4 regions of the Shigella sp. SIG6 genome follow, and region 4 is predicted to be linked to each of the others. Evidence: predicted binding sites of a transcription regulator. Region 4 holds the regulator's gene; each other region holds the start of a gene.
The links. Region 4 encodes PurR, which represses purine synthesis genes. Its sites were predicted from a motif close to CANGCAAACGTTTGCNTG; they were not measured.

Region 1: the regulator PurR is predicted to act here: its motif matches at 1,154-1,171, upstream of purT (formate-dependent phosphoribosylglycinamide formyltransferase).
Region 2: the regulator PurR is predicted to act here: its motif matches at 1,302-1,319, upstream of rbsD (D-ribose pyranase).
Region 3: the regulator PurR is predicted to act here: its motif matches at 834-851, upstream of purL (phosphoribosylformylglycinamidine synthase).

Annotation. Positions count from the first base shown of each region.
Region 1 is NZ_JBQZXC010000037.1:8,753-10,945, reverse strand. Features, by position in the region: gene purT (formate-dependent phosphoribosylglycinamide formyltransferase) at 1-1,117, opposite strand, end outside; partial or broken gene yebG (DNA damage-inducible protein YebG) at 1,251-1,541, shown strand; gene yebF (protein YebF) at 1,608-1,964, shown strand.
Region 2 is NZ_JBQZXC010000124.1:7,242-9,434, reverse strand. Features, by position in the region: gene kup (low affinity potassium transporter Kup) at 1-1,165, shown strand, start outside; gene rbsD (D-ribose pyranase) at 1,320-1,742, shown strand; gene rbsA (ribose ABC transporter ATP-binding protein RbsA) at 1,750-2,193, shown strand, end outside.
Region 3 is NZ_JBQZXC010000062.1:3,508-5,700, reverse strand. Features, by position in the region: gene purL (phosphoribosylformylglycinamidine synthase) at 1-758, opposite strand, end outside; gene mltF (membrane-bound lytic murein transglycosylase MltF) at 1,016-2,193, shown strand, end outside.
Region 4 is NZ_JBQZXC010000001.1:51,926-54,118, reverse strand. Features, by position in the region: gene ACUU1M_RS00270 (MFS transporter) at 1-59, opposite strand, end outside; gene cydH (cytochrome bd-I accessory subunit CydH) at 225-314, opposite strand; gene purR (HTH-type transcriptional repressor PurR) at 613-1,638, shown strand; gene punR (DNA-binding transcriptional activator PunR) at 1,635-2,193, opposite strand, start outside.

The sequences.
Region 1 (2,193 bases), on a different contig from region 4:
TCTCTGAAGTAGCCAGTACCACCCCCAGACGACGGCTGCCATCAATTTCCGGCTTACCAAATAAACGAATCTGCAAATCTGCGCCTACGGCATTCTGCACATTATCAAACGTGACATTCTGACTGGTCAGTTGTGGCAGAATAACGGCAGAAGCTGCAGGACCATACTGACGGATCCCGCCAACAGGAAGTCCGAGGAAGGCACGTACATGCAGGGCAAACTCTGAGAGATCTTGAGAAATTAACGTCACCATCCCGGTATCATGTGGACGAGGGGAGACCTCACTGAAAATCACCTCATCACCACAGACAAACAGCTCGACACCAAACAGACCATAACCGCCCAGTGCCAGCACCACTTTACGGGCAATCTCCTGCGCACGTTCAAGGGCAAGCGGGCTCATTTGCTGTGGTTGCCAGGATTCACGGTAGTCGCCATCTTCCTGGCGATGACCTACTGGTGCACAGAAATGGACGCCATCCACCGCGCTGACGGTTAGCAGGGTAATTTCGAAGTCAAACTTAACGACGCTTTCAACAATTACGCGGCCCGCTCCGGCGCGACCGCCTTGCTGAGCGTATTCCCATGCCTGAGCAAGTTGCTCTGCAGAGCGAATAAACGTCTGCCCCTTGCCGGAAGAGCTCATCACCGGTTTTACAATGCAGGGATAGCCAATGGCGGCAACCGCCTCGCGGAAAAGGCTTTCGCTATCGGCAAAACGATAAGTGGAAGTGGGCAGCTGCAGCTCTTCTGCCGCCAGGCGACGGATACCCTCGCGATTCATCGTTAATTTCGTTGCGCGAGCGCAGGGGACAACATTCAGTCCTTCCTCTTCAAGTTGGATCAGCATATCGGAGGCAATAGCTTCGATCTCCGGCACGATATAATGTGGTTTTTCCAGTTCAACCACACGGCGTAATGCATCACCATCAAGCATATTAATGACATGGGAGCGATGCGCGACATGCATGGCTGGTGCGTCGGCATAGCGATCGACGGCAATCACCTCTACGCCGAGACGCTGACACTCGATTGCCACTTCTTTACCCAGTTCACCGGAGCCTAATAACATCACGCGAGTTGCTGCCGGACGCAGCGCAGTGCCTAATAACGTCATAACGAATATCCCCTGATTAATTCCGCGCGCAGTATAAACGAAAACGTTTGCGTGTGTCTTTATTGCTGATGTTGATTTCTCAACCGAAAAGAAATATACTGTATAAAATCACAGTTATTATGAGAGGCTGCAAATGGTGGTTGAAGTTAAATACGTAGTCATTCGTGAGGGCGAAGAGAAAATGTCGTTTACCAGCAAAAAGGAAGCCGATGCTTATGACAAAATGCTTGATACGGCGGATCTGCTTGACGCCTAGCTGACAAATTCTCCAGTGCAAATGGAAGACGAGCAACGTGAAGCCCTTTCGCTATGGCTGGCAGAACAAAAAGATGTGCTGAGCACCATTCTGAAAACCGGCAAATTACCGTCCCCACAGGTCGTCGGTGCTGAATCCGAAGAGGAAGATGCCTCACACGCGGCCTGAAGCAACTTGCGCTCCTGACAATTTGTACCATGCTTTCTCCTGAATCATTGTGCTATGGAGAAAAACATGAAAAAAAGAGGGGCGTTTTTAGGGCGGTTGTTGGTTTCTGCCTGCGCATCAGTTTTCGCTGCCAATAATGAAACCAGCAAGTCGGTCACTTTCCCAAAGTGTGAAGGTCTGGATGCTGCCGGAATTGCCGCGAGCGTAAAACGTGATTATCAACAAAATCGCGTGGCGCGCTGGGCAGATGATCAAAAAATTGTCGGTCAGGCCGATCCCGTGGCCTGGGTCAGTTTGCAGGACATTCAGGGTAAAGATGATAAATGGTCAGTACCGCTAACCGTGCGTGGTAAAAGTGCCGATATTCATTACCAGGTCAGCGTGGACTGCAAAGCGGGAATGGCGGAATATCAGCGGCGTTAATGGCTTCTGATAATTCGATTGACCGTTGGCGGATGCGGCGCGAGTGCCTTGTCCGTCCCAGAACGCACCACAATCGTAGGCCTGAGAAGACGCAACAGCGTCGCATCGGGCAATCAGCATCAAACAATGCCACTCAAAACGACAAACTACTTTCACCTAAAATACCCTTATCACCTGATATACAGTAAATACCTTACCTGGCGCGAATTTCTTTGAATAACGGCCTACC
Region 2 (2,193 bases), on a different contig from region 4:
GGGGCACTTTGGTAAGTTCCCTATTCGCCTGGCCTGGTTCACCGTCGTATTACCTTCCTTGACCCTTAATTACTTCGGTCAGGGAGCGTTGTTGTTAAAGAACCCGGAAGCGATTAAGAACCCGTTCTTCCTGTTGGCACCGGACTGGGCGCTGATCCCACTGCTGATCATCGCCGCACTGGCGACGGTAATTGCCTCGCAGGCGGTTATCTCTGGCGTCTTCTCATTGACGCGTCAGGCGGTACGTCTGGGATATTTGTCGCCGATGCGCATTATTCACACCTCCGAAATGGAGTCAGGGCAAATCTATATTCCGTTTGTGAACTGGATGCTCTATGTCGCGGTCGTGATTGTGATTGTCAGCTTTGAGCACTCCAGCAACCTGGCGGCGGCGTACGGGATTGCGGTGACCGGAACCATGGTACTGACGTCTATTCTCTCGACTACCGTGGCACGTCAGAACTGGCACTGGAATAAGTATTTTGTTGCGCTGATCCTGATTGCTTTCCTTTGTGTCGATATTCCATTGTTCACCGCTAACCTCGATAAACTGCTCTCCGGCGGCTGGTTGCCATTGAGCCTCGGTACTGTGATGTTTATCGTGATGACCACCTGGAAGAGCGAGCGTTTCCGCTTGCTGCGGCGGATGCATGAACATGGTAACTCTCTGGAAGCGATGATTGCTTCGCTGGAGAAATCACCGCCTGTTCGCGTGCCCGGGACCGCGGTGTATATGTCGCGTGCAATCAACGTCATTCCCTTTGCGCTGATGCATAACCTTAAACATAACAAGGTATTGCATGAGCGGGTGATTCTGTTAACTCTGCGCACCGAAGACGCGCCATATGTCCATAACGTCCGTCGGGTACAGATTGAACAACTGTCGCCCACTTTCTGGCGCGTGGTGGCAAGTTATGGTTGGCGAGAAACGCCAAACGTGGAAGAAGTTTTCCACCGCTGCGGTCTGGAAGGATTAAGTTGCCGGATGATGGAAACCTCCTTCTTTATGTCGCATGAGTCGTTGATCCTCGGCAAACGCCCGTGGTATTTGCGTCTGCGCGGCAAGCTGTACTTGCTGCTGCAACGTAATGCGCTGCGTGCACCAGATCAATTTGAAATCCCGCCAAACAGGGTTATCGAACTGGGTACTCAGGTCGAAATCTAACGCCAGACGCCTCCTTTCTTCATAAGGGGGCGTTTTTGTTTTCATGGTTAATCACCATGTAAAACGTTTCGAGGTTGATCACATTTCCGTAACGTCACGATGGTTTTCCCAACTCAGTCAGGATTAAGCTGCGGATCAGCGAAACGTTTCGCTGATGGAGAAAAAAGGCACCGTTCTTAATTCTGATATTTCATCGGTGATCTCCCGTCTGGGACATACCGATACGCTGGTGGTGTGTGATGCTGGTTTACCCATCCCCAAAAGTACAACGCGTATCGATATGGCATTAACCCAAGGTGTACCTTCTTTTATGCAGGTGCTGGGCGTCGTCACAAATGAAATGCAGGTCGAGGCTGCCATTATCGCGGAAGAGATCAAACAACATAATCCGCAACTCCACGAAACGTTGCTCACTCACCTTGAGCAGCTGCAAAAACACCAGGGAAATACCATTGAAATTCGTTACACCACGCATGAACAATTCAAACAACAAACCGCAGAAAGTCAGGCGGTAATTCGCAGCGGAGAATGTTCTCCGTATGCGAATATCATTCTCTGTGCTGGCGTGACGTTCTGAGGCCGTCATGGAAGCATTACTTCAGCTTAAAGGCATCGATAAAGCCTTCCCGGGCGTAAAAGCCCTCTCGGGCGCAGCGTTAAATGTCTATCCGGGCCGTGTGATGGCGCTGGTGGGCGAAAACGGCGCGGGTAAATCCACCATGATGAAAGTGCTTACTGGTATCTATACTCGCGATGCCGGCACGCTTTTATGGCTGGGGAAAGAAACGACATTTACCGGGCCGAAATCTTCCCAGGAAGCCGGGATTGGGATTATCCATCAGGAACTGAACCTGATCCCGCAGTTGACCATTGCCGAAAACATTTTCCTCGGTCGTGAGTTTGTTAATCGCTTTGGCAAAATTGACTGGAAAACCATGTATGTCGAAGCGGATAAATTGCTGGCTAAACTTAACCTGCGCTTTAAAAGCGACAAGTTAGTGGGCGATCTTTCCATCGGTGACCAGCAA
Region 3 (2,193 bases), on a different contig from region 4:
AGAACGTGATCTGGCGTGGTTTCGAAAGTATTTTTGATCATCCTGAACAGCGATTTCGGCTGTTGTTCACCGTCGATAATCCAGTCGGCGTTAAAAATTTTGTGGCGGCAGTGCTCAGAGTTCGCCTGAGCGAACATATACAGCTCGATGTCGTTCGGGTTACGACCAAGCTTTGTGAAAGCATCCTGCAGATAGTCAATTTCATCTTCCGCCAGAGCCAGGCCAAGACGCAGGTTAGCGTCGATCAGCGCCTGACGGCCCTGCCCCAGCAAATCAACGCTTGTGACCGGAGTCGGTTGATGGTGGGCAAACAACTGCTCTGCATCATCTAAATCAAAAAAGACCGTTTCCATCATGCGGTCGTGCAGTTCAGCGGTAACCTGCTGCCATTGTTCATTGGTCAGCGTACCGGCTTCTATATAGTAAGCAACGCCGCGCTCAAGGCGGTTTACCTGTTGTAGCCCGCAGTTATGGGCAATATCGGTCGCTTTCGAAGACCAGGGAGAGATGGTGCCAGGACGCGGGGTCACCAGCAGGAGTTTGCCTTGCGGGGCGTGGCTGGCGAGTGCCGGACCATATTTCAGCAGGCGTTCAAGTTGTGCGTGCTCATCATCGTTTAACGGCGCATTGAGGTCAGCAAAATGGACATACTCGGCGTAAATATTGTGAACCGGGAGCCTGGCAGCCTGAAAACGTGCCAGCAGTTTGTTGATTCGGAATGCCGACAGTGCAGGCGAACCACGCAGAATTTCCATCATAAGTCTCTCGTCTTCTAAGCTTTCGGTGTACCCAAGGGGGGGAAACGGGCGTCATTATAAAGAATCTGATGCACTGACGAAACCGTTTGCGTGGAAATAAAATCACCATCGTGAATTAGCAACGCGTGCCGCCAATGGCTGTAATAAGTTGCCATCTGGCGCAGGTTTACGCAAAATGCCGCTCATTTATGAGTAAACCTTTCACTATTATTACGTTTTTTCAAGCTGGGACGCGCACGACACAGAGAATTAACTAATTGAAAAAATTAAAGATTAATTATCTGTTCATCGGCATTCTGGCACTGCTGCTCGCGGTCGCTCTCTGGCCATCCATTCCCTGGTTTGGTAAAGCCGACAACCGTATCGCCGCCATTCAAGCGCGGGGAGAGTTGCGTGTGAGCACCATTCATACTCCCCTGACTTATAACGAAATCAACGGGAAACCTTTTGGCCTGGATTACGAACTGGCGAAACAGTTTGCCGATTACCTCGGCGTAAAACTGAAAGTGACCGTGCGGCAGAATATCAGCCAGCTGTTTGACGACCTTGATAATGGTAACGCCGACCTGCTGGCGGCAGGACTGGTCTATAACAGTGAGCGGGTAAAAAATTATCAGCCTGGCCCTACCTATTATTCCGTGTCACAACAACTGGTTTATAAAGTGGGTCAGTATCGCCCACGTACGCTGGGCAACCTGACGGCGGAGCAACTCACCGTTGCACCGGGTCATGTGGTGGTTAACGATCTCCAGACCCTGAAAGAAACAAAATTCCCGGAATTAAGCTGGAAGGTAGACGACAAAAAAGGCTCTGCGGAATTAATGGAAGATGTCATCGAAGGAAAACTCGATTACACCATTGCTGATTCTGTCGCCATCAGCCTGTTTCAGCGCGTTCACCCGGAGCTCGCCGTAGCGCTCGATATCACAGATGAACAACCGGTGACTTGGTTTAGCCCGTTAGATGGCGATAATACCCTTTCCGCCGCCCTGCTCGACTTCTTCAACGAAATGAATGAAGACGGTACACTGGCACGCATTGAAGAGAAATACCTGGGGCATGGCGATGATTTTGATTACGTCGATACGCGCACATTTTTACGCGCCGTCGATGCGGTACTGCCGCAGTTAAAGCCCCTGTTTGAGAAATACGCCGAAGAAATTGACTGGCGTTTGCTGGCCGCTATTGCTTATCAGGAATCGCACTGGGATGCACAGGCCACTTCACCGACGGGTGTGCGCGGCATGATGATGTTAACCAAAAATACCGCGCAAAGCCTCGGCATTACGGATCGTACCGATGCCGAACAGAGCATCAGCGGTGGCGTGCGTTATTTGCAGGATATGATGAGTAAAGTGCCGGAAAGTGTGCCGGAGAACGAACGGATCTGGTTTGCCCTCGCTGCGTACAATATGGGCTATGCGCATATGCTGGA
Region 4 (2,193 bases):
CCGATACCAAACGCGCCAATCGCCAGCGCCAGCGCCAGCAACGGATAGTTAATTTTCATGCCTTATCTCCACCTCTTCGCGTCATTACGCGATATTAATTAAAGTGGCGAAAGCATGACAGCAATCACAAAAAAATGAAAATAACAAAAAGAGAAAACACTTTTGCCATTTTGCTAACAAACAGGAAGGAGATGCGAGGGAGAACGCGCTCCCTCGAGAGGAAATCAGTGCAGCGCGGCAGTCAAACCCACGGCTACGATCAAACCGAGGACGATAATCGTTGTTACCAGTGAAAATTTAAGGTCGGTGCTCATCAAGTTTTCTCCTTTTTTATTACCACACAAAAAGTGATATTACGCATTTTTACACACTGTGATGAAAAAATCTCCCGTCATTTATAATGATAAGTGTTTTTACCACTTCCCCTTTTCGTCAAGATCGGCCAAAATTCCACGCTTACACTATTTGCGTACTGGCCATTGACCCCTTCCTGACGCTCCGTGTCGTTTTTCCGGCGTACCGCAACACTTTTGTTGTGCGTAAGGTGTGTAAAGGCAAACGTTTACCTTGCGATTTTGCAGGAGCTGAAGTTAGGGTCTGGAGTGAAATGGAATGGCAACAATAAAAGATGTAGCGAAACGAGCAAACGTTTCCACTACAACTGTGTCACACGTGATCAACAAAACACGTTTCGTCGCTGAAGAAACGCGCAACGCCGTGTGGGCAGCGATTAAAGAATTACACTACTCCCCTAGCGCGGTGGCGCGTAGCCTGAAGGTTAACCACACCAAGTCTATCGGTTTGCTGGCGACCAGCAGCGAAGCGGCCTATTTTGCCGAGATCATTGAAGCAGTTGAAAAAAATTGCTTCCAGAAAGGTTACACCCTGATTCTGGGTAATGCGTGGAACAATCTTGAGAAACAGCGGGCTTATCTGTCGATGATGGCGCAAAAACGCGTCGATGGTCTGCTGGTGATGTGTTCTGAGTACCCAGAGCCGTTGCTGGCGATGCTGGAAGAGTATCGCCATATCCCAATGGTGGTGATGGACTGGGGTGAAGCAAAAGCTGACTTCACCGATGCGGTCATTGATAACGCGTTCGAAGGCGGCTACATGGCCGGGCGTTATCTGATTGAACGCGGTCACCGCGAAATCGGCGTCATCCCCGGCCCGCTGGAACGTAACACCGGCGCAGGCCGCCTTGCCGGTTTTATGAAGGCGATGGAAGAAGCGATGATCAAGGTGCCGGAAAGCTGGATTGTGCAGGGTGACTTTGAACCTGAATCCGGTTATCGCGCCATGCAGCAAATCCTGTCGCAGCCGCATCGCCCTACTGCCGTCTTCTGTGGTGGCGATATCATGGCAATGGGCGCACTTTGTGCTGCTGATGAAATGGGCCTGCGCGTCCCGCAGGATGTTTCGCTGATCGGTTATGATAACGTGCGCAACGCGCGCTATTTTACGCCGGCGCTGACCACGATCCATCAGCCAAAAGATTCGCTGGGTGAAACAGCGTTCAACATGCTGTTGGATCGTATCGTCAACAAACGTGAAGAACCGCAGTCCATTGAAGTGCATCCGCGTTTGATTGAACGCCGCTCCGTGGCTGACGGCCCGTTCCGCGACTATCGTCGTTAATCACCCGTTGCGGGAGTCTCTTCCGGCTCCCGCAGCCACTCCTTATTCAGCGTCTCACTATCGCCGAGATACTCAAGCAGCCAGGTTAACGCAGGCGACATATCATTTTGCTGCCATGTCAGACAACATGCCGAATCCGGGAAGGGGTTTTCCAGTTCAAGTGCTACCCACTTCCCCTCATTAAGCCACGGTTTGGCGAAATGTGTTGGCACCATCCCTATGCATAATCCTGCCGAGATACAGGTTGCCGATGATTCCCAGTCAGGTACGACAAGTCTTTTTTGGTTATCCAGCAACCAGGTAATACGTTTAGGTAGCGTTCGCGAGGTGTCTTCGCGCACCAACGACGGCCAGTTGCGCAACGTATCATCACTGAACGGGCCATCCATCAACGCCAGCGGGTGGTGACTGGCAACAACGCAACTCCAGCTTAGCATCCCCATATCCCGGAAGGCATAACGACCGCCTACCGGAATCGCGCGTGTTGCGCCAATTGCCAGTTCCACGCGCCCGTCGGAAAGCGCATCCCAGACACCGTTGAACACTTCCTGAAAG